4 regions of the Pantoea eucrina genome follow, and region 3 is predicted to be linked to each of the others. Evidence: predicted binding sites of a transcription regulator. Region 3 holds the regulator's gene; each other region holds the start of a gene.

Region 1 (7,659 bases), 550 kb from region 3:
CGCGTTCGGTTGACGATCTCAGCGCCGGTTATTAATCGCCGGTAAGTCCGATACTGCTTCCGGTATTGTTTAGCCAGCCTGCGTGCTGGCTTTTTTTATCGCCGATCGACCCATCCGGCATGCGGGCGGGCACCAGACACGGAAGCGGTAAAAATAGTGATAAACTCAGCCTATCTTTGGCCTCAGGTGCATACGATGAAGAAGAAAAGACCGGTATTACAGGACGTCGCCGATCGCGTCGGCATCACCAAAATGACCGTCAGTCGCTATCTGCGCGACCCGGAGCGGGTCTCCGCCGCGCTGCGTGACAAAATTGCCGTCGCGCTGGATGAGCTGGGCTATATCCCTAATCGTGCACCCGATATGCTCTCAAACGCCACCAGCCGCGCCATTGGCGTGCTGCTGCCCTCCCTGACCAACCAGGTCTTTGCTGACGTGCTGCGCGGAATTGAAACCGTGACCGATGAGGCGGGATATCAGACGCTGGTCGCGCACTTTGGCTACAATCCGGAAAAAGAGGAGCGGCAGCTGCGCTCGCTGCTGGGCTGGAATATTGACGGCGTGATCTTAACCGAACGCACCCATACCACCGGTACGCTGCGCATGCTGGAGGTAGCCGGGATCCCGGTCATTGAGATCATGGACAGCGTCACGCCGTGTCTGGATATGGCGGTGGGATTTGATAATGTCGAAGCGGCGCGACAGATGACGCAGGCTATCCTGAAGAAAGGGCATCGCCATACGGTCTACCTGGGGGCGCGGCTCGATGAACGTACGCTGCAGAAGCAGCAGGGATATGAACAGGCAATGCGCGAGGCGGGGCTGACGCCGCACAGCGTGATGATGGAAGACGCCTCTTCCTTCAGCGCCGGCGCGCAGCTGCTGTGCGAGGCGCAAAAGCGCTATCCGGCAACCGACAGTCTGTTCTGTACTAACGATGACCTGGCCGTAGGCGCCATGTTTGAATGCCAGCGTCAGGGGCTGCGCGTGCCGGAGCAGATGGCGATCGCGGGCTTTCATGGTCACGATATTACGCAGGTCGTGACGCCGCGGCTGGCAACCGTGCTGACACCGCGCGAACGGATGGGGAGCGAGGCGGCTGCCATGCTGCTGGCGCGCATTGGTGGCGATCGTTCATTTAGCGGCCCGCTCGATATCGGCTTTGAGATTGCTGAAGGTGACAGCATCTGATTTTGGCGATTGTATGAGCCACTTCACACTTTTACGCTTTTCCGGCAGACGAGGGTTGTCAGTATCGGGGCGCACTCCGACAATGAATGACAGATTTGTTATCGGTAACATTGGCAGAATAAGCTGCCGGAGCGCAAAACTATGATCACGCCATCTTCATCACATCACGTTTTTATCCTGATGGGTGTATCCGGCAGCGGAAAGTCTGTCGTTGCTAATCGGGTATCACACGAACTGAATACTGCTTTTCTGGATGGAGATTTCCTTCATCCACGCAGCAACATCATGAAAATGGCGGAAGGCCATCCGCTGGATGACAACGATCGCCAGCCGTGGCTGCAGGCGCTGAACGACGCGGCTTTTGCCATGCAGCGTACTCAGGCGGTGTCGATTATCGTCTGCTCGGCGCTGAAAAAGTCTTATCGTGATATTTTGCGCCAGGGCAATCACAACCTGAAATTTATCTATCTGAAAGGCGATTTCGAAACCATTGAAACCCGCCTTAAAGCCCGTAAGGGTCACTTCTTCAAGCCGCAGATGCTGGTAACGCAGTTTGCCACGCTACAGGAACCTGGCACAGATGAGGCTGATGTCCTGATGGTGGATATCAATCACTCGCTGGATGACGTTGTTGCAGCTACGGTTGCGACCATCAGGGATGCAATCAACAAGGGCGAGTAATGAGTACCGCAACGCTGGTGTTAACCGCAGCAGGCTCTGTCCTGCTGCTGCTGTTTCTGGTGATGAAAGCGCGGATGCACGCCTTTGTCGCCCTGATGTTAGTGTCTATTGGCGCCGGACTTTTCTCCGGTATGCCACTCGATCAGATCGCCGATACGATGCAGAAAGGCATGGGCGGCACGCTGGGCTTTCTTGCCATCGTCGTGGCGCTTGGCGCAATGTTCGGCAAAATCCTGCATGAAACCGGTGCGGTGGATCAGATCGCTATCCGGATGCTGAAAACCTTTGGCGAGAGCCGGGCGCACTATGCGATGGGGATCGCCGGGCTGATCTGCGCGCTGCCGCTGTTTTTTGAAGTCGCGGTAGTGCTGCTGATCAGCATCGCCTTTGCGGTGGCGCGCCGCACGCATGACAACCTGGTGAAGCTGGTGATCCCGCTGTTTGCCGGCGTAGCGGCGGCGGCGGCGTTTCTGCTGCCGGGACCTGCGCCGATGCTGCTGGCGGCACAGATGCACGCTGATTTCGGCTGGATGATCCTGCTGGGACTCTGCGCAGCCATTCCGGGGATGCTGATCGCCGGGCCGCTGTTTGGCAGTTTGATCGCCCGTCACGTCAGCTTCAGCGCGCCGCCGGAAGATCATCAGCCGGATGTAGACGAGGGCAGGCTGCCCTCATTTGGTTTTAGCCTCTCTCTGATCCTGTTTCCGCTGCTGCTGGTCGGGCTGAAAACCATCGGTGCGCGCTTTACCACGCCGGATACCCGGCTCTACGAATGGCTGGAATTTATTGGCCATCCGTTTACCGCGATTCTGCTGGCGCTGCTGGTGGCGATCTATGGTTTGGCGTACCGGCAGGGTATGGATAAAGAGAAGGTGATGCAGGTGTGCGGCAGCGCGCTGCAGCCCGCCGGCATTATTCTGCTGGTCATCGGTGCCGGCGGCGTCTTTAAGCAGGTGCTGGTTGACTCTGGCGTGGGGCCGGTGCTGGGTCATGCGCTGACCGGCGCCGGTATGCCGATTGCGCTGGCCTGCTTTATTCTGGCGGGCGCTATCCGGGTTATTCAGGGCTCTGCAACCGTGGCCTGTCTGACCACCGTAGGGCTGGTGATGCCGGTGATCGAACCGCTGCACTACAGCGGCGCGCAGCTCGCGGCGCTCTCAATCTGTATTGGCGGTGGCTCAATTATTATCAGCCACGTCAACGATGCCGGCTTCTGGCTGTTTGGCCGCTTTACCGGTGCCACCGAGGGCGAGACGCTAAAGACCTGGACGCTGATGGAGACCATTCTCGGCACCACTGGCGCCATCGTCGGCATGATTGCGTTTAGTTTGTTATCGTAACTAACCCAGGGGCGCATAAATGCGCCCCCTACATCGCCCTCGTAGGGGCGTCATTAATGACGCCCGTGTCGATTTCCGCACCCGATCCGATGACGCGGTTTATAGCGGTTGATACGGTGCACGCATTAACCCGGGGGCGCATAAATGCGCCCCCTGCATCAATCTCGTAGGGGCGTCATTCATGACGACCGTGTCGATTTTCGCACCCGATCCGATGACGCGGTTTATAGCGGTTGATACGGTGCACGCATTAAACCAGGGGCGCATAAATGCGCCCCCTACATCGTGCTCGCAGGGTCGTCATTCATGGCGACCGTGTCGATGCCCGCACCGGATCCGATAACGTGGTTTATGGCGGTTGATACGTTGCACGCATTAAACCAGGGGCGCATAAATGCGCCCCCTACATCGCCCTCGTAGGGGCGTCATTAATGACGCCCGTGTCGATTTCCGCATTGGAGCCAATAACGCGGTTTATGGCGGTTGATACGGTGCACGCATTAAACCAGGGGCGCATAAATGCGCCCCCTACATCGCCCTCGTAGGGGCGTCATTAATGACGCCCGTGTCGATTTCCGCATTGGAGCCAATGACGTCATTCATGGCGACCGTGTCGATGCCCGCACCGGATCCGATAACGCGGTTTATGGCGGTTGATACGGTGCACGCATTAAACCAGGGGCGCATAAATGCGCCCCCTACATCGCCCTCGTAGGGGCGTCATTAATGACGCCCTGGCCGATGTCCACACCGGATCCAACGACGCGGCTTATGGCGGTTGATACCGTGCACACCCTAAACCAGGGGCGTATAAATGCGCCTCTGCGTGCTTACCTTAATCTACTTCCCGCTCATCATCTGGCTGGTCGAGAACGGTGTAAGCCACCGCGCAGAACAGCGAATTAAGGCGCTTCATATCTCCCAGCAGCCCCAGATGCAGCGAACTGGTCTCAATGCTCTGCACATTATTCAGATGCAGCCGCTCCACGTGCGAGTGAGAGAAACGGCGGATCAGAATACGGAAGCGATGTTTGGCCCGCCGCAGACGTTTCGCGCTGGTGATATCATGCGACAGAAATACCGAGAGGCTCAGGCGCAGGTTATTCAGCACCTGCTCCTGCAGTGTATTCAGCTCTTCCAGCCCTTCTGCCGAAAAGGCCCGCCGCGCCTGCAACGATTTATCCGCAACGTCACCGCTCATGCGCTCAATGATGTCACCCGCCTGTTCAAGATTCAGCGCCATCTCAATAATTTCAGCCCAGCGCCGCGCATCCTCCTCTGCCAGATCTTCGCGCGGCATGCGGGCCAGATAGAGTTTGATCGCGGTATAGAGCACGTCAACATCATCATCCAGCTGCCGCACCCGGTGCGATTCACGCAGTTCGCCCCGGACTACGCGGCTGAACGACTCCAGCATCTGCTCCAGCACGTCGCCCATGCGCAGGGTCTCACGCGCGGCATTGACCAGCGCCAGCGCAGGCGTATCCAGCGCGCTTTTATCCAGATGTCTGGGCTTGAGATGCGCCTGATGCTCTGCATCGTCAGAAATCATACGCTGGCAGAGTCGCGCCATCGGTGCCGCAAACGGCACCATGATCAGGCAGCGTGCCAGGTTGTAGAAAACGTGGAAAAAGATCACCAGCTCTTCATCATTCACCGGCAGCCGATCCAGCAGCTCAGCAATAAAATCAACAAACGGCAGTACCGCAATGCTGCCGATAAGCTTGAACAGCAGGCTGCCGAGCGCCACCCGCTTGCCAGCCGCATTAGAACCGCTGGCGTTGATCATCGCCAGCAGGCCGCTGCCGAGGTTGGCACCAATGACCAGACAGAGCGCCACCTTAAATGAGATCACCCCGGCGGCCGTCAGGGTCGCGGTGATCAGCACCGCCGCCAGGCTCGAGTAGCTGATGATGGCAAAAACGGCGCCAATCAGGGCGTCCAGCAGCGTATCGCCGGTCAGGGTGGAGAAGAGCACCTGCACGCCCGAAGCCTGCGTTATCGGACGTGCTGCGGTGACAATCAGCTGCAGCGCCAGCAGGATCAGCCCGAGACCAATGGCAGCACGGCCCATCTGTCCGACGCGCGTCTGTTTGCGGCTGAGAAAAAAGACCACGCCAAAAAAGATAAACAGCGGGGAGAGCCAGGAGAGATCGAAGGTCAGCACGCGCGCCATAATGGCCGTGCCGACGTCAGCCCCCAGTACCACCACCAGGGCAGGTGTCAGGCTGACCAGGTTTTGCGCCACAAACGAGGTGACCAGCAGCGTAGTGGCGTTGCTGCTCTGTACCAGAGCGGTAACGCCAATGCCGGCCAGAAAAGCCATCGGTTTTTTTTCCACGCTGCGGCTCAGTACCCGGCGCAGATCGGCGCCGTACACGCGCATGATGCCGGTACGCACAATGTGGGTGCCCCAGACCAGCAGTGCGACAGCAGAAAGCAGATTAAGCAGAGTTAGCACGGTCGCAGGCTCCTGTATGCCAGGCAAAAAGCAGCCAGCTGCCTGCCTGGCAAACACGGCAGCGGGGGAAGACCGGTAGCGCACCGCATGAATTTTTCGTTAGATATAAATAACCTGAAGCGGCGTCGACCTGTTAACTGTAGCTGAATCCGGTTCACTGCGATGAGATATCCACGGCGTTTACGCTGCCCCTGACGGAGAACCGCCACCTTAACGTCATATTGTGATTCAGATCACATTGCAGCATGATAGCGCTCTTCTCATTTGCGCATTAAGGACGCAGCAATGACAGATAAATCAGCCGCCGGTCAGCTCATCGCGACGGTGCTGCAGTGGGTACTTAACCTCGGCCTGTTAATCCTGGCCGTGATCCTGGTGGTGTTTCTCGGCAAGGAGACGATTCATCTGGCTAACGTGCTGTTCAGCACCGGTGAACAGGCGTCATCCTATCTGCTGATTGAAGGCATTGTGATCTACTTTCTCTACTTTGAATTTATCGCGCTGATTGTGAAATATTTTCAGTCGGGCTATCACTTTCCGCTGCGCTACTTTGTTTATATCGGGATCACCGCCATTATCCGGCTGATTATCGTTGACCACAAAAACCCGTTCGACACGCTCTGCTATTCCGCTGCGATCCTGATTCTGGTGGTCACGCTGTGGCTGGCAAACAGCAACCGGCTGAAGCGCGAATAACGTCCCTTATCATCTCCGGCGCTCGCGGCCGTGCCAGCGGCCGCGCTCTGCGGTAAACTAAGGCAACTTTTTTGCCGGAGATCGCCTGATGTCGCACGATGCGCTGCGCCAGTTATATGCCTTGCAGTGGTTACCCGCCTCCTCGCTGCTGCCCGCACCGCTGACCGACTGGCTGATGGAAGAAGATTCCATGACGCGCCGTTTTGAGCAGCACTGCCGGCAGGTTACCGTTCAACCCATCCGTGAAGGCTTTGTCAGCGCGGCGGAGGTCGCAGCAGAAGCGGCTTTTCTGCCGAACGATACGCGCTTCTGGCTGCGCGAAATCGTGCTGTGCGGCGACGGCGAGCCGTGGCTGCTGGGCCGCACCGTAGTGCCCGAGAGTACGCTGCAGGGACCGGAGCAGATGCTGCAGCAACTTGGCACACGCCCGCTGGGGCGCTATCTTTTTGCCTCTTCAGCGCTGAGCCGCGATTTTATTCATCCCGGCCAGGCCGGCGATCTGTGGGGACGGCGTTCGCGCCTGCGCCTGTCGGATAAGCCCCTTCTGTTAACTGAACTTTTTTTACCGGCATCGCCGCTTTACCGCGCGCTGCAGCAAGGATGAGACCCGTGCAAAAATCATTATCCGTAAGCAAATGGCAGGCTTACAGCCGCCTGATGCGCATCGACAAACCTATCGGCACGCTGCTGTTGATGTGGCCTACGCTCTGGGCGCTGTGGCTGGCTGGCATGGCGGTGCCGCCGCTGCCGGTGCTGATTGTGTTTGTGCTTGGCGTCATCGTTATGCGCGCTGCCGGCTGCGTCATCAATGATTACGCCGATCGCAAAGTGGATGGTCACGTCAAACGCACCGCCGGCCGGCCGCTGGCGAGCGGGGCGGTTTCAGAAAAAGAGGCAAAGCTGCTGTTTGCTGCGCTGGGCCTGCTGGCGTTTATGCTGGTGCTGACCATGAATCGCATGACCATCCTGCTCTCTTTCGGCGGGCTGGCGCTGGCTTGGGTCTACCCCTTTATGAAACGCTATACCCATCTGCCGCAGGTGGTGCTCGGCGCAGCCTTTGGCTGGGCGATCCCGATGGGGTGGGCTGCAGTAAGTGAGTCCTTACCTTTAGTCTGCTGGCTGGTGTTCTTCGCTAACATCTGCTGGACGGTGGCCTACGATACCCAGTACGCCATGGTGGATCGCGATGACGATTTGAAGATAGGCGTTAAATCTACGGCGATTCTGTTTGGTCGTTTTGACAAGCTGATTATTGGCCTGCTGCAGCTGGCCACGCTGGGGCTGATGGCG
Region 2 (7,659 bases), 1.1 Mb from region 3:
GCTGCTGTATGGCATGCCAGTGGGGCAGGCGCTGGCGTCGGCGGTGTATGGTTTTTTCTATGGCCTGTGGCCGATCGCCTGGATCATCATTGCCGCCGTGTTTGTGTATAAGATCTCGGTTAAAACCGGGCAGTTCGACATTATTCGCGCGTCGATCCTGTCGATCACGCCGGATCAGCGCCTGCAGATGCTGATCGTCGGTTTTGCCTTTGGCGCCTTCCTGGAAGGGGCGGCAGGGTTTGGTGCGCCGGTGGCCATTACCGCTGCGCTGCTGGTCGGGCTGGGCTTCAAACCGCTCTATGCGGCGGGCCTCTGTTTAATTGTCAATACGGCGCCGGTAGCGTTCGGCGCGATGGGGATTCCGATTATTGTGGCCGGGCAGGTCACCGGGCTGGACAGCTTTCAGATTGGTCAGATGGCCGGGCGACAGCTGCCGTTTCTGACGCTGATTGTGCTGTTCTGGATTATGGCGATCATGGATGGCTGGCGCGGGGTGAAAGAGACCTGGCCGGCGGTGATCGTGGCGGGAGGATCGTTTGCCATTGCTCAGTTCCTGAGCTCCAACTTCCTCGGGCCGGAGCTGCCCGATATTATCTCCTCGCTCGCCTCATTGATCTGTCTGACGCTGTTTTTACGTCGCTGGCAGCCGGTACGCATTTTCCGTTTTGAAGAGCGCGATGCAGCTGACGCCATGCCCGGAGCGCAGCGCTATACGCTGGCGCAGATTGTGCGCGCATGGATGCCGTTTCTGTTCCTTACCGCGACGGTGACGCTGTGGAGTATTCCGCCGTTCAAGGCGCTGTTTGCCAAAGGCGGCGCACTCTATGACTGGGTCTTTACCGTGCCGGTACCGCTGCTGCATGAGCTGGTGGCGCGGATGCCGCCGGTGGTGAGTCAGGCCACGCCGTACGCTGCACTGTTTAAATTCGATGTGGTTTCAGCCACCGGCACGGCGATTCTGGTTGCGGCACTGCTGTCGATCCTCTGGCTGCGGATGAAACCGCGCGCGGCGCTGCAGACGTTCGCAGAGACGCTGAAAGAGCTGGCGCTGCCGATCTACTCTATCGGCATGGTGCTGGCGTTTGCCTTTATCTCTAACTACTCCGGGCTCTCTGCTACGCTGGCGCTGGCGCTGGCGCACACCGGGCAGGCGTTTACCTTTTTCTCACCGTTTCTCGGCTGGCTGGGCGTGTTTCTGACCGGATCGGACACCTCCTCCAACGCGCTGTTTGCCGCGCTGCAGGCGACCACGGCGCAGCAGATTGGCGTCTCTGATATCCTGCTGGTAGCCGCTAATACCACCGGCGGCGTGACCGGTAAGATGATATCGCCGCAGTCGATTGCGATCGCCTGCGCGGCGGTCGGGCTGGTGGGGAAAGAGTCCGATCTGTTCCGCTTTACCGTGAAACACAGCCTGATTTTTACCTGCATGGTCGGGGTGATCACCACGCTGCAGGCCTACGTGCTGACGTGGATGATCCCGTGAGCGCGCCGCTGCGCGAACGTCTCAGCGCCTGGATCAGCGCGCAGCAGCTGACGCCCGGCATGCGGCTGCCGGGCGAGCGCCAGCTGGCGGCGCTGCTGGGCGTCTCGCGCTCCTCCCTGCGCGAGGCGATTCAGCAGCTGATTAACAGCGGCGTGCTGATCAGCAAACGCGGCGGCGGCACCTGGCTGTGCCAGCCGCCGGAGCCCTGGTCAGAACAGCGTATCGTCGAGCCGATGCGTCAGCTGCTGGCGGCCGATCCCGACTACCGCTGGGATATTCTGGAGGCGCGCCACGCCATTGAGGCCAGTACCGCCTGGCACGCCGCGCTGCGCGCAACGGAAGCGGATAAAGAAAAACTGCGCTACGCCTTTGATGCGCTGCTGCGACTGAACGACTGCGGCGATCCCGATCTCGCCGCGCAGGCCGATCTGCGTTTTCATCTCGCCATCGCAGAGGCTTCACACAATCTGGTCTTACTGCAGACCATGCGCGGCTTTTTCGATTTGCTGCAGTCATCGGTACTGCACAGCCGTCAGCGCATGTATACCCAGCCGGTGATTTTTAACCGCCTCAATGAGCAGCATCAGGCAATGTTTGATGCGGTGATGGCAGGAGACGCCGCTGCCGCGCGTCAGGCGGCGATGGATCACCTCGGCTTTGTCCATACCACGATGAAAACGCTGCATGAAGATGAAGCGCGTCAGGCGCGCATCACCCGCCTGCCGGGCGAAACGGCAGCGACCCGTAAGGAGAACACCTGATGATTATCTCTGCTGCCAGTGACTATCGCGCCGCAGCGCAGCGCATTTTGCCTCCGTTCCTGTTTCACTATCTGGATGGGGGTGCCTATGCTGAGCATACGCTGCGGCGCAACGTGGCTGACCTTTCAGACGTCGCGCTGCGTCAGCGGGTGCTGAAAAATATGTCCGCGCTGAGTCTGGAAACCCGGCTGTTTAATGAGACGCTGGCGATGCCGGTGGCGCTGGCGCCGGTGGGGCTGTGCGGCATGTATGCGCGCCGGGGAGAGGTACAGGCGGCGCGGGCGGCGGCACAGAAGGGGATCCCCTTTACGCTCTCTACCGTCTCGCTCTGTCCTATCGAAGAGGTGGCGCCAGCCATCAACCGGCCGATGTGGTTTCAGCTCTATGTGCTGCGCGATCGCGGATTTATGCGTAACGCCCTGGAGCGCGCCAAAGCAGCCGGCTGTACAACGCTGGTGTTTACGGTCGATATGCCCACGCCGGGGGCGCGCTATCGCGATGCGCACTCCGGCATGAGCGGACCGCACGCCGCGCTGCGCCGCTACTGGCAGGCAGTAACCCACCCGCAGTGGGCGTGGGACGTCGGGCTGCACGGCCGGCCTCACGATCTGGGCAACATTTCAGCTTATCTCGGCAAACCCACCGGTCTGGAGGATTACATTGGCTGGCTGGCTAACAACTTCGATCCCTCTATCTCCTGGCAGGATCTGGAGTGGATCCGCGATTTCTGGGAGGGGCCGATGGTGATTAAAGGCATCCTGGATGCGGAGGATGCGCGCGATGCGGTGCGCTTTGGCGCTGACGGCATCGTGGTCTCCAACCACGGCGGACGGCAGCTCGATGGCGTGCTCTCGTCAGCGCGTGCGCTGCCGGCCATCGCCGATGCGGTTAAAGGCGATATCACCATTCTGGCAGACAGCGGCATTCGCAGCGGTCTGGATGTGGTGCGCATGCTGGCGCTCGGTGCCGACAGCGTGCTGCTGGGACGCGCCTTTATCTATGCGCTGGCGACGCACGGGCAGCGCGGCGTGGAGAATCTGCTCACGCTGATTGAAAAAGAGATGCGGGTCGCGATGACGCTGACCGGCGCAAAATCGATCGCGGACATCACCCAGGATTCGCTGGTGCAGGCTAACGCCCTGCTGAAAGAAGCGGGTTTACAGCCTGCGCGCCCGCGTGCGGTGCGCTGAGCCAGGCAAAACAGAGCGGGTTGTCTATACTCAGTGCTGTCCACTAACAGGAGGAATGACATGACCATTCACAAGAAAGGATCGGCCCATTGGGAAGGTGACATCAAAGGTAAAGGTACCGTCAGCACAGAGAGTGGCGTACTGGATCAGCAGCCGTATGGTTTTAATACGCGCTTTGAAGGCGAAAAAGGGACCAACCCGGAAGAGCTGATTGGTGCCGCACACGCTGCCTGTTTCTCCATGGCGCTGTCGCTGATGCTGGGCAATGCCGGCCATAAGCCGGAGAGCATCGACACCACCGCCGATGTTTCGCTGGACAAAAAAGGCGAAGGCTTTGCCATTACTAAAGTGGCACTGACCAGCACCGTGTCGCTGCCGGGCGTGGATAAAGATGCCTTTGATGAGATTATTCAGAAAGCGAAAGCAGGCTGCCCGGTATCACAGCTGCTGAATGCAGAAATCACGCTGGATTACACGCTGAATAACTGATTGCGTTACGCGCAACGGTCAATGTTTTAACAATGCGCCTGCGGGCGCATTGTTGTTTCTGCACTCAGGCATACTCTGCATCATGCAGCGCTTCGCGTACATTACGCAGGCTACTGCGCGCAATACGATACGCCTTGCGCGGATCGCCCGCCACAAACTCAAACGTGGGTGAATAGTAGAAGGGAAGCCAGCCATCGAAGCCATTTTCCCACTCCCAGCGCACCGGGCAGGGCCAGAGGATCCCATCATACAAAATGTAATAAACCCAGCGTCCGGCAGGACGGCGGGGGCGCGATTTCTTCATGGGATTCACAACGATGATAGTGTAAAACAGCTTATATTTTGAACCTTATTGCCAGCGCTTGCAATGGCGAACGGCTAAAATGTGAGCAATGCAGTAAATCCTGGCCTCATTTCAGCGATGAACCTCGCCACACAGCAAGACCACGTTAGGACGGACTTTATAGATGCGATTGGCCATGGTTTCACAGGCCGTTTTTGTCGGATAAATACGCTCTGATACCGGCAACGCGTCACAGGCATCGTGCCCGCAGGCACTCACTAATAGAACAAAACCAATCAGCATAACCGGGCTCCTTTAACACCTTCGCGCTGGTACGGAATGTGTGGCTGTGTGTTCCCTTTTTTGATCCAGTATAGACAATTGGCTCACAGGTCAATGAACACCCCGAGCGGCTTTTTTATCCGAACGGTCTGCCAGCAGCGCGCTGCGCATCCAAACCCGGCATAATCCAGGCTAAACTGTGCAGCTGACCCCTTTTAAACGAGTGAGAAAAGCATGTCTGATATTGCCCATCCTGCCAGCAGTCCAAAACAGGCTGCACTGCAGCTGGTTATCGAGCTGGTCCGTGCCGGAAAATTAAGCCCTCTGCATGGCGATGCGTCAAATATGATCTCCATTTATGAGCAGTTCAAGAGTCACTTTGAAGCGGATAAACATAAAGATTCTGCTATCTCCTGACAGCCTCAGCCGTCCGGCACGTTCTGCTGCAGCTAACCGATGCTGCGGCGACGGCCAGATGGCTGTTTCATACGATTATGCCCCTGTGCCTGTATAATCACTCTCCTGCACTATTTCTCTGCCAGTTAATTTATCCGGATTGAGTTTTGATATTTCTCACACTTTCTGTATCCAGATCTGAAACCGGTTGCAGAAAATCTTCTGGCTGTGTATTCGTTAATTAAACATCATTCAAAGGAAACGATCATGCCAAAGATTTTACTGTGCTGTGCCGCCGGAATGTCCACCAGCATGGTGGTGCAGAAAATGGAAAAAGCGGCAAAAGAGCAGGGGCTTGATGTGGAGATAAAAGCAGTAGGAATAGAGGAGTTTAACGAAGAAATTCAGGGTGTTGATTGCTGCCTGCTTGGTCCGCAAATTAAATATAAACTGGCTGATTTCGCCCCGATAGCCCAGCAGCTTAATAAGCCTATCGCCGTCATAAATAGCATGGATTACGGCATGATGAACGGCGAGAAAATATTAGCAGATTCATTAAAGCTGATTCACGCCTGAAAATAACGCCCGCACTCAAATAATTCTTCCGCCTGCGCAGCTGCTGCGCAGGTTAATTCTCTTGTTGCCTGTCGCAAGGAGCTTGCTCATGAGCAGCATCAGTGAATCTTTATTTGGCGTCATTGAAAATCGTATCAGCCCGTTCGCCGGACGCCTCTCCAGTCAGCGTCACGTTATCGCGATCCGCGATGGCTTTATCGCTTCTATGCCGTTTCTGATTGTCGGTTCGTTTATGCTGCTGTTTGCCCATCCGCCATTCTCTGCCGACAGCTCATGGGCTTTCGCACAGTGGTGGCTGGGTATGGTGCAGGCGCACGAAGCGCAGATCATGATGCCCTACAATATGACGATGGGCATTATGGCGCTCTACATCGCCAGTGCTATCGCCTATAACCTGGCCACCAGTTACAAAATGAATGGTTTTATGGCGGCGAGCCTGTCGCTGATGGCTTTTCTGGTGGTGGCCGCTCCCCAGAGTGATAAGACACTGCCGGTAGGCTCGCTGGGCGGGGAAGGGATTTTCACCGCGATTCTGGTGGCGCTGTTTGCCACAGAAATGATGCATTTCCTGCAGAAACACCATATCGGCTTTAAGCTGCCCGAGCAGGTTCCGCCGAAAATCCGCCAGTCGTTCGATCTGCTGATCCCGATTGTTGCCATTTTTCTCACGCTGTTTCCGCTCAGCCTGTGGGTGCAGGCGCAGTTTGGCATGCTGCTGCCACAGGCGATTATGGCCATCTTCGCGCCGGTCATCTCCGCATCTGATTCACTGCCTGCGGTGCTGATTGCGGTGCTGTTATGCCATATGCTGTGGTTTGCCGGCATTCATGGTGCGGTGATCGTCGGGGGCATTCTGCAGGCGTTCTGGCTGACCAATCTCGGACTGAATCAGCAGGCGCTGAACGCCGGTGAGCCGGTGATGCACGTGTTTATTGAACCTTTCTGGCAGTTTTTCATTGTGATAGGCGGATCGGGTTCCACTATGGGGCTGGTACTGCTTTATCTGCGCAGCCGATCGGCGCACCTGCGTTCAATTGGCAAACTGAGTATTGTGCCCAGCATGTTTAACATCAACGAGCCGGTGATATTTGGCTCACCGGTGGTGATGAATCCCATCCTGTTTATTCCGTTTCTGCTTGCGCCGCTGGTTAACGCCGTGATCGCCTGGACCGCCACCAAAACTAACCTGATTAATCACGTTGTCTCACTGGCACCGTGGACCACGCCCGCCCCGATTGGCGCCGCCTGGTCAACCGGCTGGGACTGGCGCGTGATCGTGCTGATTGCCGTGCTGGTGGCGATTGCCACGCTTATTTATTACCCGTTTTTCAAAATGTATGAGCGCCAGCTGCTGCAACAGGAGCAGGAGCAGGCCGCAGCGGCACAACTGGCTAAGGAGTCATGATGGAAATTGATGAAACCACGGTAATGGAGCTGATTATTCAGGCGGGAGAGGCGCGCTCCTGCGCCATGCAGGCGCTGCGTGCGGCGCGTAATCAGGCGTGGAGTGAAGCGGACGCACAGCTCACGGCCGCCACGCAGGCGGCGAAAGCGGCGCATCGTATCCAGACCGAACTGATTGGTGCTGATGAGGGCTGCGGCAAGATTCCGGTCAATTTAATTATGGTACATGCCCAGGATCATCTGATGAACGCCATGCTCTGTCGCGAACTGGCGGAAGAGATCATTCAGCTGCGTCGTGAACTGGCGGCGCAACAGTAAGGAGCAGCTATGCAGCATCATAATCCCGGTGCGTTTCCGGATGGATTTCTCTGGGGCGCATCAACGTCGGCGTATCAGGTTGAAGGCGCATGGAATACGGATGGCAAAGGGCCGTCAGTCATCGACCACGCGCGCTTCCGCGATAACGTCACTGACTTTACTGTCTGCAGCGATCACTACCACCGCTTTAAAGAGGATATTGCGCTGCTGGCCGAAATGGGATTGAAAACCTACCGGTTTTCGATTGCCTGGAGTCGCCTTTATCCCGACGGCGACGGCGAGCTTAATCCGGCTGGCGTGGCGTTTTACCAGCAGCTGATTGATGAAATCTGCCGGCAGGGTATTGAACCGCTGGTCACGCTCTACCATTTTGACCTGCCGTGGGCGCTGCAGCAGGCGGGCGGCTGGTCAAACCGGCGCACTGTCGCAGCGTTTGAGCGCTTTGCCGTCACCTGCTTTGAACACTATGGCAAA
Region 3 (7,659 bases):
TTTACCGAACGGTCTTCGGTTTCCAGCGTCTCATAGGCGGCCGTCGCGATTTTCCACGCCAGCCAGAGCAGATAGAGACTGCCGGCAATCTTCAGTACCAGATGCAGCGACGGATAGAGCAGGATCAGTCCGCCAATGCCAAATGCCACCATCAGCAACATCACCTGCATACCCAGCATGATACCAATAAGCAGCGGTAGCGTGCGCAGAAAGCCAAAATTAGCACCTGAGGCCGTAAGTAACATATTATTGGGCCCCGGCGTGATGGCCGCGACCCAGAGAAAACCTAACATCGACAAAAAAAGACTGAGTTCCATGAGTATCCGGATGCTCCTCATCCTTAAAAGCAGACAACCCATCGAAGCTATCAGCGAGTTATGCATCAGACAAGCACTATCCCTGGTTATTTAGATTGCCCCACCGGCAATCCCTTTATTCCGCTGCGCGGCTTCGGCAATGCGCATTTGCAGACCCTGCTGCCGCGCCTGCTACGGCGTCGCGTCACGCTTAAACCACACTGGCAGCGGCTGGAGCTGCCGGATGGCGACTTTGTCGATCTCGCCTGGAGCGAAGATCCGGCCGGCGCGCGACACAAACCGCGCATGGTGATGTTCCACGGGCTCGAAGGCCATTTTCGCAGCCCTTATGCACACGGCCTGATGCAGGCGTGCAAAGCGCGCGGCTGGCTTGGCGTGGTGATGCACTTTCGCGGCTGCAGCGGCGAACCTAACCGGCTGCAGCGCATCTATCACTCCGGTGAAACAGAAGACGCGACCTATTTCCTGCACTGGCTGCGGCGTGAATGGGGCAGCGTGCCGACAGCTGCGGTAGGTGTGTCGCTGGGCGGTAACATGCTCGCCTGTTTACTGGGCCTGCAGGGCAATGAGGCACCGCTGGATGCGGCCGTGGCGATATCAGCGCCGCTGGCGCTCGCCCCCTGCAGTGAAAAGCTCGATATCGGCTTCTCCCGCTTCTACCAGCACTATCTGCTGACGCAGCTGAAAAAGAATGCGCTGCGCAAACTGCGCGCCTGGCCCGGCACGCTGCCGGTTGATGTACTGCAGCTGCGCGCGTTTCGCCGCCTGCGCGAATTTGACGATGCGATCACCGCCCGGGCGCACGGCTTTCTTGACGCCAGCGATTATTATCAGCGCGCCAGCGGCCTGCCGCTGTTAACCGGCGTGCGCAAGCCGATGCTGATCATCCACGCCAAAGACGATCCCTTTATGACAGATGCGGTGATCCCGCAGCCGCAGCAATTGTCTGCCACAATTGAGTATCAGCTGACGCAGCAGGGTGGACACGTTGGCTTTGTCGGCGGCAGCCTGCTTCAACCGCATATGTGGCTGGAGCAGCGCGTGCCGGAGTGGCTCTCAACTTATCTGGATGGGCAATTGTGATTATTCCGTGGCAGGAACTGGATGTAACAACGCTGGAAAACCTGATTGAAAGTTTTGTTCTGCGCGAAGGCACTGACTACGGTGAGCAGGAGCGCAGCCTGGCGCAGAAGGTAGCCGACGTGCGCCGCCAGCTGCAGCAGGGCGAGGTGGTGCTGGTCTGGTCTGAGCTGCATGAAACGGTCAATATTATGCCGCGGCGCGAGTTTCGCGGCTGATGCACTGCCGGATAATTCATGGTAACAATGCTCATCGCCCGACCTCACAGGGAGCACCCGTATGTCAGCCAGACACCCCGTTATCGCCGTTACCGGCTCCAGCGGCGCCGGTACCACGACAACCAGCCTTGCGTTCCGTAAAATTTTTCAGCAGCTGGGGCTGCATGCAGCCGAAGTAGAAGGCGACAGTTTTCATCGCTATACCCGGCCGGAAATGGATATGGCGATCCGCAAAGCACGCGATCTGGGTCGTCACATCAGCTATTTTGGTCCGGACGCCAATGACTTTGGCCTGCTGGAGCAGACGTTCCGGCGCTATGGCGAAAGCGGCATAGGAGAGTCGCGCAAATACCTGCACACCTATGACGAGGCCGTGCCGTGGAATCAGGTGCCGGGCACCTTTACTCCCTGGCAGCCGCTGCCGGAGAATACTGATGTGCTGTTTTATGAGGGACTGCACGGCGGAGTGGTTACGCAGCAGCATAACGTGGCGGAGCATGTTGATCTGCTGGTGGGCGTGGTGCCGATCGTCAATCTTGAGTGGATACAGAAACTGGTACGCGATACCAGCGAACGGGGCCATTCGCGCGAAGCGGTGATGGACTCCGTGGTACGGTCGATGGAAGATTATATCAACTACATCACGCCGCAGTTTTCGCGCACGCACCTTAACTTTCAGCGGGTACCGACAGTTGATACCTCTAACCCGTTCGCGGCGCGCGAGATCCCCTCACTGGATGAGAGTTTTGTGGTGATCCATTTTCGCGGCCTGGAAGGTATCGCTTTCCCCTATCTGCTGGCGATGATTCAGGGATCGTTTATTTCGCATATGAATACGCTGGTGGTACCGGGCGGCAAAATGGGACTGGCGATGGAGCTGATCATGATGCCACTGGTGCAGCGGCTGATTGAAGGAAAACGGATAGAGTAGAGGCCATGTCTGCCAGACGACGTGGCATCGGTCGCCATAAATGGCGACCCTGCAAAGCCTGTTTCACGGGTAGCGAGGTATGCGCACCGGCAGCTGTTACAGCTCAACTACCTCATGGCTGTGGGTGATCTCCACCCCTTTGCCGAGCATGATCGCCACCGAGCAATATTTTTCTGCCGACAGGTCAACCGCCCGCGCCACCGCTTTCTCGCTCAGCGCTTTGCCGCTGACGATAAAGTGCAGGTTAATCTGTGTAAAAATACGTGGTGCTTCTTCGCGCCGTTCTGAAGTCAGTTTGACCTCGCAGTCAGCCACGTCATTACGCCCTTTTTGCAGAATCGAGACCACATCAATCGCGCTACAGCCGCCGGCGGCCATCAGTACCATCTCCATCGGGCTTGGCGCTTTATCGCCTGAATTCCCGTCCATTAATAACTGATGTCCTGATGAGGATTCTCCGAGAAAGGTCAGCCCTTCCACCCATTTCACACGTGCCTGCATTATTCTTTCTCCTGAAGCGGCGTTTTGCGCCAGAGTACGCGTTCATCCGGCAAACAGCAATCGCCCGCCTGCTGAAGCGAGACAACACAAGACAGCCTGCAAAAGCTGTGCTACAAACAGAGCTGAAAATTTCTTCGTCGTGGCTGATGAGGACGGGCAGAATCAAAAGCAGAGCTTACACATCCGCCCGGATAATTTTTATTAACAGGACGCGCTGGACGATTTCATCGCCTGACAGGGAATGAATGCCCCTGTGTTTTGGGCACGATTACAATAGAGGATAATAGCGAATGGTTCTCGGCAAACCGCAAACAGACCCTACACTCGAATGGTTCCTGTCCCATTGCCATATTCACAAATATCCATCCAAAAGCACGCTGATCCATCAGGGTGAAAAAGCAGAAACGCTCTACTACATCGTTAAAGGTTCCGTTGCGGTACTGATTAAAGATGAAGAAGGCAAAGAGATGATCCTCTCCTATCTGAATCAGGGAGATTTCATCGGCGAACTCGGCCTGTTTGAAGAGGGCCAGGAGCGCAGTGCCTGGGTGCGTGCGAAAACAGCCTGCGAAGTTGCTGAAATTTCCTACAAAAAATTTCGTCAGCTGATTCAGGTTAACCCGGATATTTTGATGCGCCTGTCGGCGCAGATGGCACGTCGCCTGCAGGTGACATCAGAAAAGGTGGGTAACCTGGCTTTCCTGGATGTTACCGGCCGCATTGCGCAGACGCTGCTTAATCTGGCTAAACAGCCGGATGCCATGACCCACCCCGACGGTATGCAGATTAAAATTACCCGTCAGGAGATTGGTCAGATCGTGGGTTGCTCACGGGAAACCGTTGGTCGCATCCTGAAAATGCTGGAAGATCAGAACCTGATCTCCGCACACGGTAAAACCATCGTCGTTTACGGCACCCGCTAAGCTGTTTCACCCCCCACGGCGTGATGACACCATCACGCCGTTTCTGTTTGCGATAAGCTGATGTGGCGCCGAATCATCTATCATCCCGAAGTCAATTACGCTCTGCGTCAGACGCTGGTGCTGTGCCTGCCTGTCGCGCTGGGATGGCTGTGTGGCGATCTGCAAAAAGGCCTGCTGTTCTCGCTGGTACCCGCCTGCTGCAATATTGCCGGCCTTGATACGCCGCATAAACGCTTTTTCAAACGCCTGATCGTGGGCGGTACGCTTTTCGCCACCGGCAGTTTTCTGATCCAGTACCTCACCAACGCCGCGGTTCCGCTGCCGCTTATTATGCTGGTGCTGCCGCTGCTGATTGGCGTGACGGGCGAAATCAGTCCGCTGCACGGGCGTCTGCTGCCCGGCACGCTGATTGCAGCGATCTTTACGCTGAGCCTGGTGGGGCGTATGCCGATCTGGGTGCCGCCGCTGCTCTATATTGGCGGCACGTTCTGGTATGGCCTGTTTAACTGGTTCTGGTACTGGCTGTGGAAAGAGCAGCCGATGCGTGAAACGCTGAGCCTGCTCTATCGTGAGCTGGCTGACTACTGCGATGCCAAATATACCCTGCTGACACAGCTGACCGATCCGGAAAAAGCGCTGCCGCCGCTGCTGGCGCGCCAGCAGAAAGCGGTTGACCTGATCACCACCTGCTATCAGCAGATGCATATGCTTTCTGCCAGCCGCGATAACAGCCATAAGCGGCTGACGCGCGCTTTTCAGGTGGCGCTGGATCTGCAGGAGCATATCGCTGTCAGCCTGCACCAGCCGGAGAAAGTGCAAAAGCTGGTAGAACAGAGTCATGCGGAAGCGGTTATCCGCTGGAATGCAAAAACCATTTCGGCACAGCTCAGGCTGCTGGCCGATGCCATTCTCTATCACCAGCTGCCCGCCCGCTTTCAGATGGAAAAGCCGCTCGGCGCGCTGGAAAAAATTGCGCGGCAGCATCCGGATAATCCGGTTGGCCACTTCTGCCTTTATCATTTCAGCCGCATCGCCCGCGTGCTGCGCACCCAGAAACCGCTCTATACGCGCGATCTGATGGCCGATCGCCAGCGGCGCCTGCCGCTGCTGCCCGCCCTGCGCAGCTATCTATCGTTCAGGTCCGGCGCGCTGCGCAGCGCGGCCCGCTTTGCCGTTATGCTGATGTTTGGCAGCTCTGTTGCGCTGTTTTTTAATATTCCCAAGCCCTACTGGATCCTGATGACCATTATGTTTGTCAGCCAGAATGGCTACAGCGCCACGCGCGTGCGCATTCAGCACCGGGCGCTCGGCACCTTTGCCGGGCTGCTGATTGCCGCCGCATCGCTGCGTTTCGCCGTACCGGAATCGATCGCGCTGCTGTTTATGCTGGCAATCACGCTGGCCAGTTATCTGGTGACGCGCAAATATTATGGCTGGTCGATGATTGGCTTCACCGTGACGGCGGTCTACTCGCTGCAGCTGCTGTCGCTGAATGGTGCTCAGTTCCTGCTGCCGCGGATGATGGATACGCTGATGGGCTGTCTGATCGCCTTCGCCGGTATGATCTGGCTATGGCCGCAGTGGCAGAGTGGTCTGCTGCGCCAGAATGCGCACGATGCGCTGGAAGCGTATCAGGAGGCGCTGCGCATGCTGCTGGGGCCGGATCACGCGCCGGAAAAACTGGCTTACCAGCGGGTAAAGGTTAACCAGGCGCATAACGCGCTGTTTAATGCGCTGAATCAGGCGACCAGCGAGCCTGGTTTTAACGCGCAGTATCTGAAGGATATGCGGCTGTGGGTCACGCACAGTCAGTTTATCGTAGAGCATATTAACGCCATGACTATTCTGGCGCGTGAGCACACCATGCTGACCCCGGCTCTGGCAGAGCGCTATCTGCAGTCGTGCGAAATTGCCCTGCAGCGCTGTCAGCAGCGGCTGACCTACGACGGACCGGGCAGTGAGAGCAACGTTATGGAGGCGCCGGGAAACCTGCATGAGGGGCCGGTGACGATTGTCGAGCAGCATGTTAAACGCATTTTGCAGAATCTCAGCGTCATGCACACCATCTCCTCTCTGGCATGGAGCCAGCGACCGCATCATGGCCGCTGGCTGCGGGCTATTCGTCCGAAAGGATAGTCAGGCGGCAATAACCCTGCGCAGCGCGGCCGCAAAGCGCGTCATTCCGGCGTCGATCTCCTCCGGAGTGATAACCAGCGACGGCACAAAGCGGATCACATCGCTGCCGGCGGTCAGGATCATCACGCCTTCTGCCGCTGCTGCATTGAGAATATCGCGGGCTTTACTGGCATGTTCCGGTTTCAGTACCGCGCCCATCAGCAGACCCTTTCCGCGAATTTCGCTAAAGATATCCAGCTCACTATCCAGCGCCCTCAGCGCGTCGGTAAACTGCTGCCGCCGCGCCTCCACCCCAGCCAGCACCGCCGGCGTGTTAATGATATCCAGCGCGGTTTCTGCAATCGCGCAGGCGAGCGGATTGCCGCCGTAGGTAGTGCCATGTACGCCGGGCGCCATGACGGAAGCGATCTCATGCGTGGTCAGCATCGCGCTCACCGGGAAGCCGCCGCCCAGCGCTTTCGCCGTCGTAAGAATGTCAGGCTGAATACCGTAGTGTTCATAGCTGAACAGCTTGCCGCTGCGCCCCATGCCGCTCTGTACTTCATCCAGCACCAGCAGCGCGTTATGCTCATCGCACAGCGCACGCAGTCCCTGCATAAATTCCGGCGTTGCCGGCATCACGCCGCCCTCACCCTGAATCGGTTCAACAACGATCGCGCAGGTATGATCATCAATCACGGCTTTTACCGCCGCCAGATCGTTAAACGGGACGTGGACGATATCGGCCGGTTTGGGGCCGAAGCCGTCAGAGTATTTAGGCTGTCCGCCAACGGAGACGGTAAACAGCGTGCGGCCGTGGAAAGCGTTGTGAAACGCGATGATCTTACTTTTGAACGGCGAGTGCTTTTTACAGGCGTAGTAGCGCGCCAGCTTGAACGCCGCTTCGTTAGCTTCCGCACCGGAATTGCCAAAAAATACGCGGTCGGCGAAGGTAGCAGCAATCAGCTTCGTCGCCAGACGCAGCGCCGGCTCGTTGGTAAAAACATTACTGGTGTGCCACAGCGTTTCGCCCTGGCGCTTCAGCGTCTCAACCAGCGCCGGATGGCAGTGACCCAGCGCGGTGACCGCTATACCGCCGGAGAAGTCGATATACTCTTTACCCTGCTGATCCCAGACGCGGCTGCCTTTGCCCTTTACGGGCACAAACTGCGCAGGTGCATAAACAGGCAAAATGACGTTATCAAACGTCTCCCGGGTTACCGCTATGTTTTCCGCTGCCATTGCTGACCTCATCCGGCTATTGAGTGATCTTAAATGAAATTATAATCACGGAATATGCATAAGAAATCACGGAATGGCAAACGGAAGTTAGCGTTCAAGGAAATTTTTCAGCAGCTGATGGCCCTGCTCGCTGAGCACGCTTTCGGGGTGAAACTGCACGCCTTCCAGCGGTAGCGTGCGGTGACGAAAGCCCATGATTTCATCGGGCTGATTATCACGCAGGCTCCAGGCGGTGATCTCAAACGCGTCAGGCAGCGATCCATCCGCCACAATCAGTGAGTGATAGCGCGTTACGGTGAGTGGATTAGCGAGGTTGCGAAACACGCCTTCGC
Region 4 (7,659 bases), 790 kb from region 3:
CCCGGCGCTGGCGCGCGAGGTGCCGCATCGCTTTGGCAGTACGCTGGGGCGTTATGGTGTCGGCTACGGTCCGTATGTGGTGCTGCCCGGCTACGGCAGTTTCACCGTGCGGCAGGATGGCGGTGACTATGTGGATACGCTCTATCCGGTACTCAGCTGGCTGACCTGGCCGATGTCGATCGGTAAGTGGGCGCTGGAGGGAGTAGAGACGCGTGCTCAGCTGCTGGACTCTGACGGGCTGCTGAAACAGCAGCAGGATCCTTACTCTTTTATCCGCAATGCCTATTTCCAGCGTAACGATTTTCTGGCTAACGGCGGCAAGCTGAAGCCGGAAGAGAATCCAAACGCCAGCGCGATACAAAACGATTTGCAGGATATCGACGCGCCGTAAAAAAAGGGCAACCCACCGGGTTGCCCTTATTACTTGTGCGGCAGGCGCGATCAGAACTTATAGTTAAAGCTTGCGCCGTAAAGCCAGGCTTTGCCTTCTGAGTTGAAGGTATAAGGGGCTTCATTAACGGTAACGTGCTGACCATGCATATAAGATACGCCGACATCCACTGACGCTTCAGGCGTAAAGGCGTAAGACGCACCGGCGCTCAGCCACAGACGATCCTGATCCGGAATAGAGATAGAGCGTTTATCGGCCGGAACCGGGCTGTCATCGAAGGCGATACCGGTACGGAAGGTCCAGCGATCGTCATAGAAGTAGGTGGTACCCAGCGCAATGCGATAGGCATCTTTAAAGCTCTCATCTTTCTGGAACAGCGTCTGGCCGCGGCTGCCAGTCGCTTTCAGCTCCTGGAACTGGCTCCAGCTGGTATAGGCAAGGCTGTAGTGCACTGCCCACTGCGGCGCAACTTTATGCCAGCCGGACACTTCCCACATTTCCGGCAGGTTCAGGGTCAGGTAGCCGGGCACCGTTGAGCCGCCGGTACCGCCAAACGCCGCCGGGATATCGTTTTTATAATTGCCGTCAAAGTCGACTTTTACTTCAGAGCGGTAGGTAAAGCCGAAACGGTTATTTTTATCCACTTCATACAGCACGCCGGCGTTCCAGCCATAGCCCCACTCATTGCCTTTAAGGTGTGCGACCTGCAGATCGGACGGGAAGCCCACTGCCGGGCCAGCTTCACCGGCATAACGCTCAATTTTGGCGCGGGCATAAACCGCATCAAAGCCAACGCCAACGCTCAGGTGCTCGTTCAGACGATAGGCGGTGCTGAGATTAAGGTTAGCGGTCATCAGATCGGTTTTACCGCCATAGCCCCCTGCGGCATAACCATTATTGAATTCAGTGGCCAGGCCATAGTTTGAGGTTGCGGATGCGCCCACCCACCACCGATCGGTAAGCGGCTGAACATAGTGAATATTTGGTACCCACTGATTAGGCGCAATGTTATTCGCGTTCAGGCTATTGCCGGTGAGCGGACTGCGTCCGCTGATATCCACTTCAGGATCGATATAGACTGCGCCGATCGAGAACATCGGGCTATCCATCAGTGCCATGGTGGCGGGGTTACGACTGGCCGATGCTGCTGTGTCACCCATCGCGCCTTCGCCTGAATAAGCGCGACCTAATCCAATTGCTGAGAATTCGTTAAGTTGAAAGCCTGCGGCGTAAACCTGGGAGGAGACGAGCGCCACTGCAGCTGCCACAGCTGACTTTGCAAACAGGTTCTTATGGTTCATGACCACAACCTCATCAAAATTATTATTAAACGTTGTCACGTCGCGTAACAAAGGACGGCGGATTGTAGGGACTGAGACTAAACAGACATATCAGACCAGTGCGACGAGTATAGGTCTGACCTGTGTGTAAGTTGCAATAATGTTTTTCAAATATTACAGACTTGATCGATAAAATCAGATCTGCTTAACAATTTCTTTATACTGCGCCGTCAGCATACCGGCTCAGGTTTGTTTTGGATCAAATTTTATTGTGATATTCGTCACTTAGCGACGCAATGATAGAGGAAAATGGCCCGCAGGCGTACACTTTATGACAGAACATCCCCTTAGATCGCCCGCTTTTTCAGCCGGAGAAACCTCATGAGTCAGACCATTAATAAATGCAGTGCCCGCGAGACCGCTGCCTGCTGCTGTGTGGATACGGGCATTGTGATTGATAACAGCGACTGCAGTGCCCGCTGGTCAGCGCTGTTTCCCGATCGCGCAGCTGCCGAAGCGATGCTGTTAACGCTGACGGAGAAAGCGCAGCAAACTGCCTCTGAACCCTGTGAGATTACGTCGCAATTTACCTCAGAGCCGGAAGGTATACGCCTGAACGCTGAATTTACCTTTGCCTGTCAGGCTGAAGCGCTGATTTTTCAGCTCGCCCTGCGTTAATTCTGCATCGCCGTCAATCCGCGACGGCGAATCGCTATTTTCGTGTTTTTCCTCGCACTTTTTTCTCTTTGCTATTGGCGAGCCGTCGCCGGATGGTTAACACTGACGATCAGGTCAGACCTCTCTGGCAATGGTGTCAGATCGTCGGTTACAGGGGGAAAAGCATGAGCAGAGCGCAGCCGTTGCTGACGCGTCAGGGCGAACGTATCGCTATTACTCACGGGCTGCGTACGCCTTTTGTCCGGCAGGCGAGCGATTTCCACGGCATTCCGGCGCTGGAGCTGGGGCGTATGGTGGTCAGCGAACTGCTGGTGCGCAGCGAACTGCCGGTTGAGGTAATCGATCAGTTGGTGTTTGGTCAGGTGATACAGATGCCGGAAGCGCCAAATATTGCGCGCGAAATTGTGCTGAGCAGCGGGCTGAGCGTGCACACGGACGCCTACAGCGTCAGTCGCGCCTGTGCAACCAGCTTTCAGGCCGTCGCTAACGTAGCGGAGAGCCTGATGGCGGGCACCATCGATGCCGGAATTGCCGGCGGCGCAGACTCCTCCTCCGTGTTACCGATTGGCGTCAGCAAAACGCTGGCGCGTGCGCTGGTCGATCTTAACCGTGCGCGGACAGTGGGCAAAAAGCTGCAGATCCTGCGGCGTCTGCGCCCGCGCGATCTGCTGCCGGTGCCGCCTGCCGTGGCGGAGTATTCAACCGGACTGCGCATGGGAGATACGGCTGAGCAGATGGCTAAAACCTGGGGTATTACGCGTGAGCAGCAGGATGCGCTTGCCCTGCGCTCACATCAGCGTGCCGCACAGGCCTGGCAGAGCGGCGTACTGCAGCAGGAGGTCATGCCCGCCTTTGTGCCGCCGTGGAAAGCGCCGGTTGAGCAGGACAACACCATCCGCTTTAACGCCAGCGCGGCCGATTATGCCCGACTGCGGCCTGCGTTTGACCGGCGTCACGGCTCGGTAACCGCAGCAAACAGTACGCCGCTGACGGACGGCGCGGCAGCCCTCATCCTGATGCGTGAAGGGCGCGCCCGCGAACTGGGAATAGCGCCGCTGGGCTACCTGCGCAGCTACGCGTTTACCGCCATCGATGTGCAGACCGACATGCTGCTGGGCCCGGCTTACGCCTCGCCGCTGGCGCTGGATCGCGCTGGCGTCACGCTGGGTGATTTAACGCTGATTGACATGCATGAAGCCTTTGCCGCCCAGACGTTAGCCAACCTGAAGCTGTTCAGCGATGCGCGCTTTGCGCGTGAGGTGCTCAACCGGCCGCAGGCGCTGGGCGAGGTTGATGATGACCGCTTTAATGTGCTGGGCGGCTCCATCGCCTACGGGCATCCGTTTGCCGCCACCGGTGCCCGCATGATCGCCCAGACGCTGCATGAACTGCGGCGGCGCGGTGGCGGACTGGGACTGGTAACCGCCTGCGCGGCGGGCGGTTTGGGCACTGCAATGGTTCTGGAGGCTGAATAATGCAGCATACCGCGTTTGAGTTAACCCTGCGCCCGGATCATGTTGGTGTGATCACCATTGATGTGCCGGGTGAAAAAATGAATACGCTGCGCGCTGAGTTTGCCGCGCAGATCCGCGCGGTGATCGCCGCAGCCCGTCAGCATCCGCAGCTGGCGGGTCTGGTACTGATTTCCGGCAAAGCGGACAATTTTATTGCGGGTGCTGATATCAGCATGATCGACCGCTGCCACTCATCAGCTGAAGCGCAGGCGCTGGCGAAGCAGGGGCAGGAGGTGATGGCGGAGATTGCAGCGCTGCCGTTTCCGGTTGTGGCGGCGATACACGGCGCCTGTCTGGGGGGCGGTCTGGAGCTGGCGCTGGCGTGCGACGCCCGCATCTGTTCGCTGGATGAGAAGACCCGGCTTGGTCTGCCTGAAGTTCAGCTGGGCCTGCTGCCCGGTTCCGGCGGCACACAGCGGTTGCCGCAATTGATTGGCGCAGAGCAGGCGCTGTCGCTGATACTCAGCGGTAAAGCCCTGCGCGCCCGGCAGGCGCTTAAGCTGGGCCTGGTCGATGATGCGGTGCCGCCGGCCATTTTACTGGCAACGGCGGTGGCGCGCGTTCATAAAGGAAAGGGCGCGGCGCGGACGTTGCCACAGCGGGCGCGCCTGATGCAGAGCTTTGCGGGGCGCCCGTTACTGTTTGCGCTGGCAAAGCGTCAGACGGATAAAAAAACTCAGGGTAACTATCCGGCGACCGGGCGCATTCTGCAGGTGGTGCGCATCGGGCTGGAGCAGGGTAGCCAGGCGGGACATGAGGCTGAAGCGCAGGCGTTTGGCGAGCTGGCGCTAACGCCGGAATCGGCAGCGCTGCGCAGCCTGTTTTTCGCGTCCACCGCGCTGAAAAAAGCCGCCGCCGCAGAGGGCGAAGTGCGCACGCTGCAGCAGGTGGGCGTACTGGGTGGTGGGCTGATGGGCGGAGGGATTGCCAGCGTGACGGCGCTGAAAGCGGAACTGCCGGTGCGTATCAAAGATATCCAGCTCAGCGGAATCAATCACGCGCTGCGCTACAGCTGGGATCTGCTGACAAAAAAAGTCAGGCGGCGTCAGCTGAAACCCGCAGAGCGTCAGCAGCAGATGGCGCGCATCAGCGGCGGTACCGACTATCAGGGCTTCAGCCGGCGCGATGTGGTCATTGAAGCGGTATTTGAAGATCTGGCACTGAAGCAGCAGATGGTGGCGGAAATGGAGCAGCACTGTCAGCCCGACACCATTTTCGCCTCGAATACATCCTCGCTCGCTATCAGCGCTATCGCCGCGCAGGCGCAGCGGCCGCAAAATATCATCGGGCTGCACTACTTCAGTCCGGTAGATAAAATGCCGCTGGTTGAGGTGATCCCGCATGCGGCAACGTCAGCGGAAACGCTGGCTACCACGCTGCGGCTGGCGCAAAAGCAAGGTAAAACTGCAGTAGTGGTAGCGGATCGCCCAGGCTTCTACGTTAACCGTATTCTCGCCCCCTATATCAACGAAGCGCTGCGCTGTCTGCTGGAGGGGGAACCGGTCGAACATATTGACCAGGCTCTGGTAAAAGCGGGTTTTCCGGTAGGGCCGTTGCAGCTGCTTGATGAAGTCGGTATCGACACTGGCAGTAAAATCAGCCCGCTGCTTGAGCAGGCTTATGGCGCGCGCTTTGCCGCACCGCAGGCCGCGGTTGATGCTATTCTCGCTGACGACCGCAAAGGACGAAAAAACCGGAAAGGGTTTTATCACTATGAGAAGAGACGCTGGCCCGGCGCGCGTAAAGCGGATCGCAGCCTCTATACGCTGCTCGCTCTGAAACCTGAGGCGCGTCAGAGTGAGCAGCAGATTGCTGAACGCTGCATGCTGATGCTGTTAAATGAGGCCGCGCGCTGTCTGGATGAGTCGGTGATCCGTTCGGCACGCGATGGCGACGTTGCTGCGGTATTCGGCATCGGCTTTCCACCTTTTCTTGGCGGACCGTTCCGTTATATGGATCGATACGGCAGCGCTGCGCTTGTGGAGAGACTTACGGCCCTCGCCCAGCAGCATGGCGATCGCTTTGCCCCGTGCGAGGCGCTGCTGAAGCGGGCAGAAAGCGGCGCGCATTTTTACATTTAATCACATTCAGCAAGAGCGGTGCATATTCAGCCGCTTAGCAGAGAAGATGCAGTACAGGTCAGCCGGTACCGATTTAGCGGGCGCTTATTTAATAAGCAACCGGTTGACTATACTGAAGCCATTGGGGTAAAACACAGCCTTCATTCGCAGAATGAAGCGTCTGGTGCCGTGGTACCGGACGATATCGACCAACAACAGCGGTGCTTTATGCAAGTTTTTATCATGCGTCATGGCGATGCAGCTCTGGAAGCCGCGAGCGATTCTGCTCGCCCCCTTACGCTGTGCGGCTGTAACGAATCACGTCAGATGGCGAGCTGGCTCAACAGCCAGACGCCGGATATCGGAAGGGTGCTGGTCAGCCCCTATCTGCGCGCCGGGCAGACGCTCGCCACCGTGCGCGAGGCACTGGATTTGCCGCAAAACCAGGACGTTCTTTCTGAACTGACGCCGGGCGGCGATCCGGGACAGGTCGCATTGCATTTGCAGGCGCTGGCGGTGCAGGGCGTGAAAGCCGTGCTGGTGATTTCGCATCTGCCGCTGGTAGGATACCTGGTTTCTGAGCTGTGCCCGCAGGAAGCGCCGCCCATGTTCGCCACGTCGGCTATCGCCTGTATCGATTTTAATGCCGACGAGTGCGAAGGTAAGCTTTTGTGGCAGGTGAGTCCGGCCAGGCTTGCTAAAGCTATCTGATTCCCCTTCATAATTCAGGCTGCAGCTGCACTGGCTGCGCGCCTTCACCCCGGTCACTTACTGATGTAAGCTCCCGGGGATTCATTTGCTTGCCGCCTTGCTGCAACCTGAATTATTTCGGGGAATACGCGCGTACAGGCTGCAGCTGCGTTGGCTGCGCGCCTTCACCCCGGTCACTTACTGATGTAAGCTCCCGGGGATTCATTTGCTTGCCGCCTTGCTGCAACCTGAATTATTTCGGGGAATACGCGCGTACAGGCTGCAGCCGCACTGGCTGCGCGCCTTCACCCCGGTCACTTACTGATGTAAGCTCCCGGGGATTCATTTACTTGCCGCCTTGCTGCAACCTGCCACCTCATCTGCTAAGGCAGTTCGGGCGGTTGCCACTCTTCTACCTCAATCAGCACCAGCAGTGCGGCGTCGCCGCCGAACATTTTAGGTGCCTGGTGAAACGCCATCACATGCGGGTGCTGCGCCAGCCATAGCGGCGTCTGCTGTTTAAGAATATGTTTTCCGTGGCCGGTCATGACGCTGGCGCAAAAAATATGTTCGCGGCGGCAGGCGGCGATGAGCGCGCCCAGCTCCTGCTTCGCTTGCATCTGCGTCAGCCCGTGCAGGTCGAGAAAAATTTCCGGCGTGTAGTCACCGCGACGCAGCTTCTTCAGTTCATAGTGGCTGACGTCAGCACGGACATAGCGCACCGGCCCGTCGCTGGAGAGCAGCGGCTGAAACTCATCGGAAAAATAGTGGCTGTTGTCAGCCTGTTCGGAAAGCAGACGTTTCAGCGGGACTTCCCGGGTTTTAACCGCAGGTTTATGTACGATAGTGTCCTGTTTCAGCTTACGCGTCCCGATCATTAACTGACGAAACAGCGCCTGATCGTCGTCGTTCAGCGGCGTCTTTTTACTCATGGCGGGAAAATTCTTTCAACGTTGCAGTTTACCGGGCTGTTACCTTACCGCTAAGCGCTGACAAATGTCAGCTTTTTCGCCTCGCTGCGCTGAATTCTGGCCCGCTTCATGGCA

Evidence for each region. The regulator CRP, encoded in region 3, controls carbon source genes, mostly activating them, when cyclic AMP is high. The targets are predictions, from matches to a motif close to ATGTGANNNNNNTCACAT.
Region 1: psiE (phosphate-starvation-inducible protein PsiE) is a predicted target of CRP. The motif match lies at 5,895-5,912, and genes of this name have one in related genera.
Region 2: LAC65_RS03500 (PTS sugar transporter subunit IIB) is a predicted target of CRP. The motif match lies at 5,053-5,070, and genes of this name have one in related genera.
Region 4: LAC65_RS10805 (YfcZ/YiiS family protein) is a predicted target of CRP. The motif match lies at 1,941-1,958, and genes of this name have one in related genera.

Annotation. Positions count from the first base shown of each region.
Region 1 covers NZ_CP083448.1:243,955-251,613, forward strand. Annotated here, with positions in the region: gene ggt (gamma-glutamyltransferase) at 1-35, shown strand, start outside; gene gntR (gluconate operon transcriptional repressor GntR) at 196-1,191, shown strand; gene gntK (gluconokinase) at 1,333-1,872, shown strand; gene gntU (gluconate transporter) at 1,872-3,212, shown strand; gene LAC65_RS01105 (Na/Pi cotransporter family protein) at 4,048-5,673, opposite strand; gene psiE (phosphate-starvation-inducible protein PsiE) at 5,959-6,369, shown strand; gene ubiC (chorismate lyase) at 6,458-6,973, shown strand; gene ubiA (4-hydroxybenzoate octaprenyltransferase) at 6,970-7,659, shown strand, end outside.
Region 2 covers NZ_CP083448.1:762,125-769,783, forward strand. Annotated here, with positions in the region: gene lldP (L-lactate permease) at 1-1,486, shown strand, start outside; gene lldR (transcriptional regulator LldR) at 1,483-2,247, shown strand; gene lldD (FMN-dependent L-lactate dehydrogenase LldD) at 2,247-3,437, shown strand; gene LAC65_RS03480 (OsmC family protein) at 3,498-3,926, shown strand; gene LAC65_RS03485 (hypothetical protein) at 3,991-4,230, opposite strand; gene LAC65_RS18265 (hypothetical protein) at 4,269-4,379, shown strand; gene LAC65_RS03490 (hypothetical protein) at 4,342-4,512, opposite strand; gene LAC65_RS03495 (hypothetical protein) at 4,726-4,908, shown strand; gene LAC65_RS03500 (PTS sugar transporter subunit IIB) at 5,155-5,463, shown strand; gene LAC65_RS03505 (PTS sugar transporter subunit IIC) at 5,552-6,868, shown strand; gene LAC65_RS03510 (PTS lactose/cellobiose transporter subunit IIA) at 6,868-7,185, shown strand; gene LAC65_RS03515 (glycoside hydrolase family 1 protein) at 7,195-7,659, shown strand, end outside.
Region 3 covers NZ_CP083448.1:3,087,265-3,094,923, forward strand. Annotated here, with positions in the region: gene LAC65_RS14725 (LysE family translocator) at 1-317, opposite strand, end outside; gene LAC65_RS14730 (hydrolase) at 378-1,400, shown strand; gene LAC65_RS14735 (YheU family protein) at 1,397-1,615, shown strand; gene LAC65_RS14740 (phosphoribulokinase) at 1,677-2,546, shown strand; gene LAC65_RS14745 (OsmC family protein) at 2,643-3,047, opposite strand; gene crp (cAMP-activated global transcriptional regulator CRP) at 3,338-3,970, shown strand; gene LAC65_RS14755 (YccS/YhfK family putative transporter) at 4,031-6,106, shown strand; gene argD (bifunctional acetylornithine/succinyldiaminopimelate transaminase) at 6,107-7,327, opposite strand; gene pabA (aminodeoxychorismate synthase component 2) at 7,415-7,659, opposite strand, start outside.
Region 4 covers NZ_CP083448.1:2,296,239-2,303,897, reverse strand. Annotated here, with positions in the region: gene mlaA (phospholipid-binding lipoprotein MlaA) at 1-391, shown strand, start outside; gene fadL (long-chain fatty acid transporter FadL) at 442-1,692, opposite strand; gene LAC65_RS10805 (YfcZ/YiiS family protein) at 2,053-2,349, shown strand; gene fadI (acetyl-CoA C-acyltransferase FadI) at 2,514-3,824, shown strand; gene fadJ (fatty acid oxidation complex subunit alpha FadJ) at 3,824-5,944, shown strand; gene sixA (phosphohistidine phosphatase SixA) at 6,152-6,634, shown strand; gene smrB (endonuclease SmrB) at 6,997-7,545, opposite strand.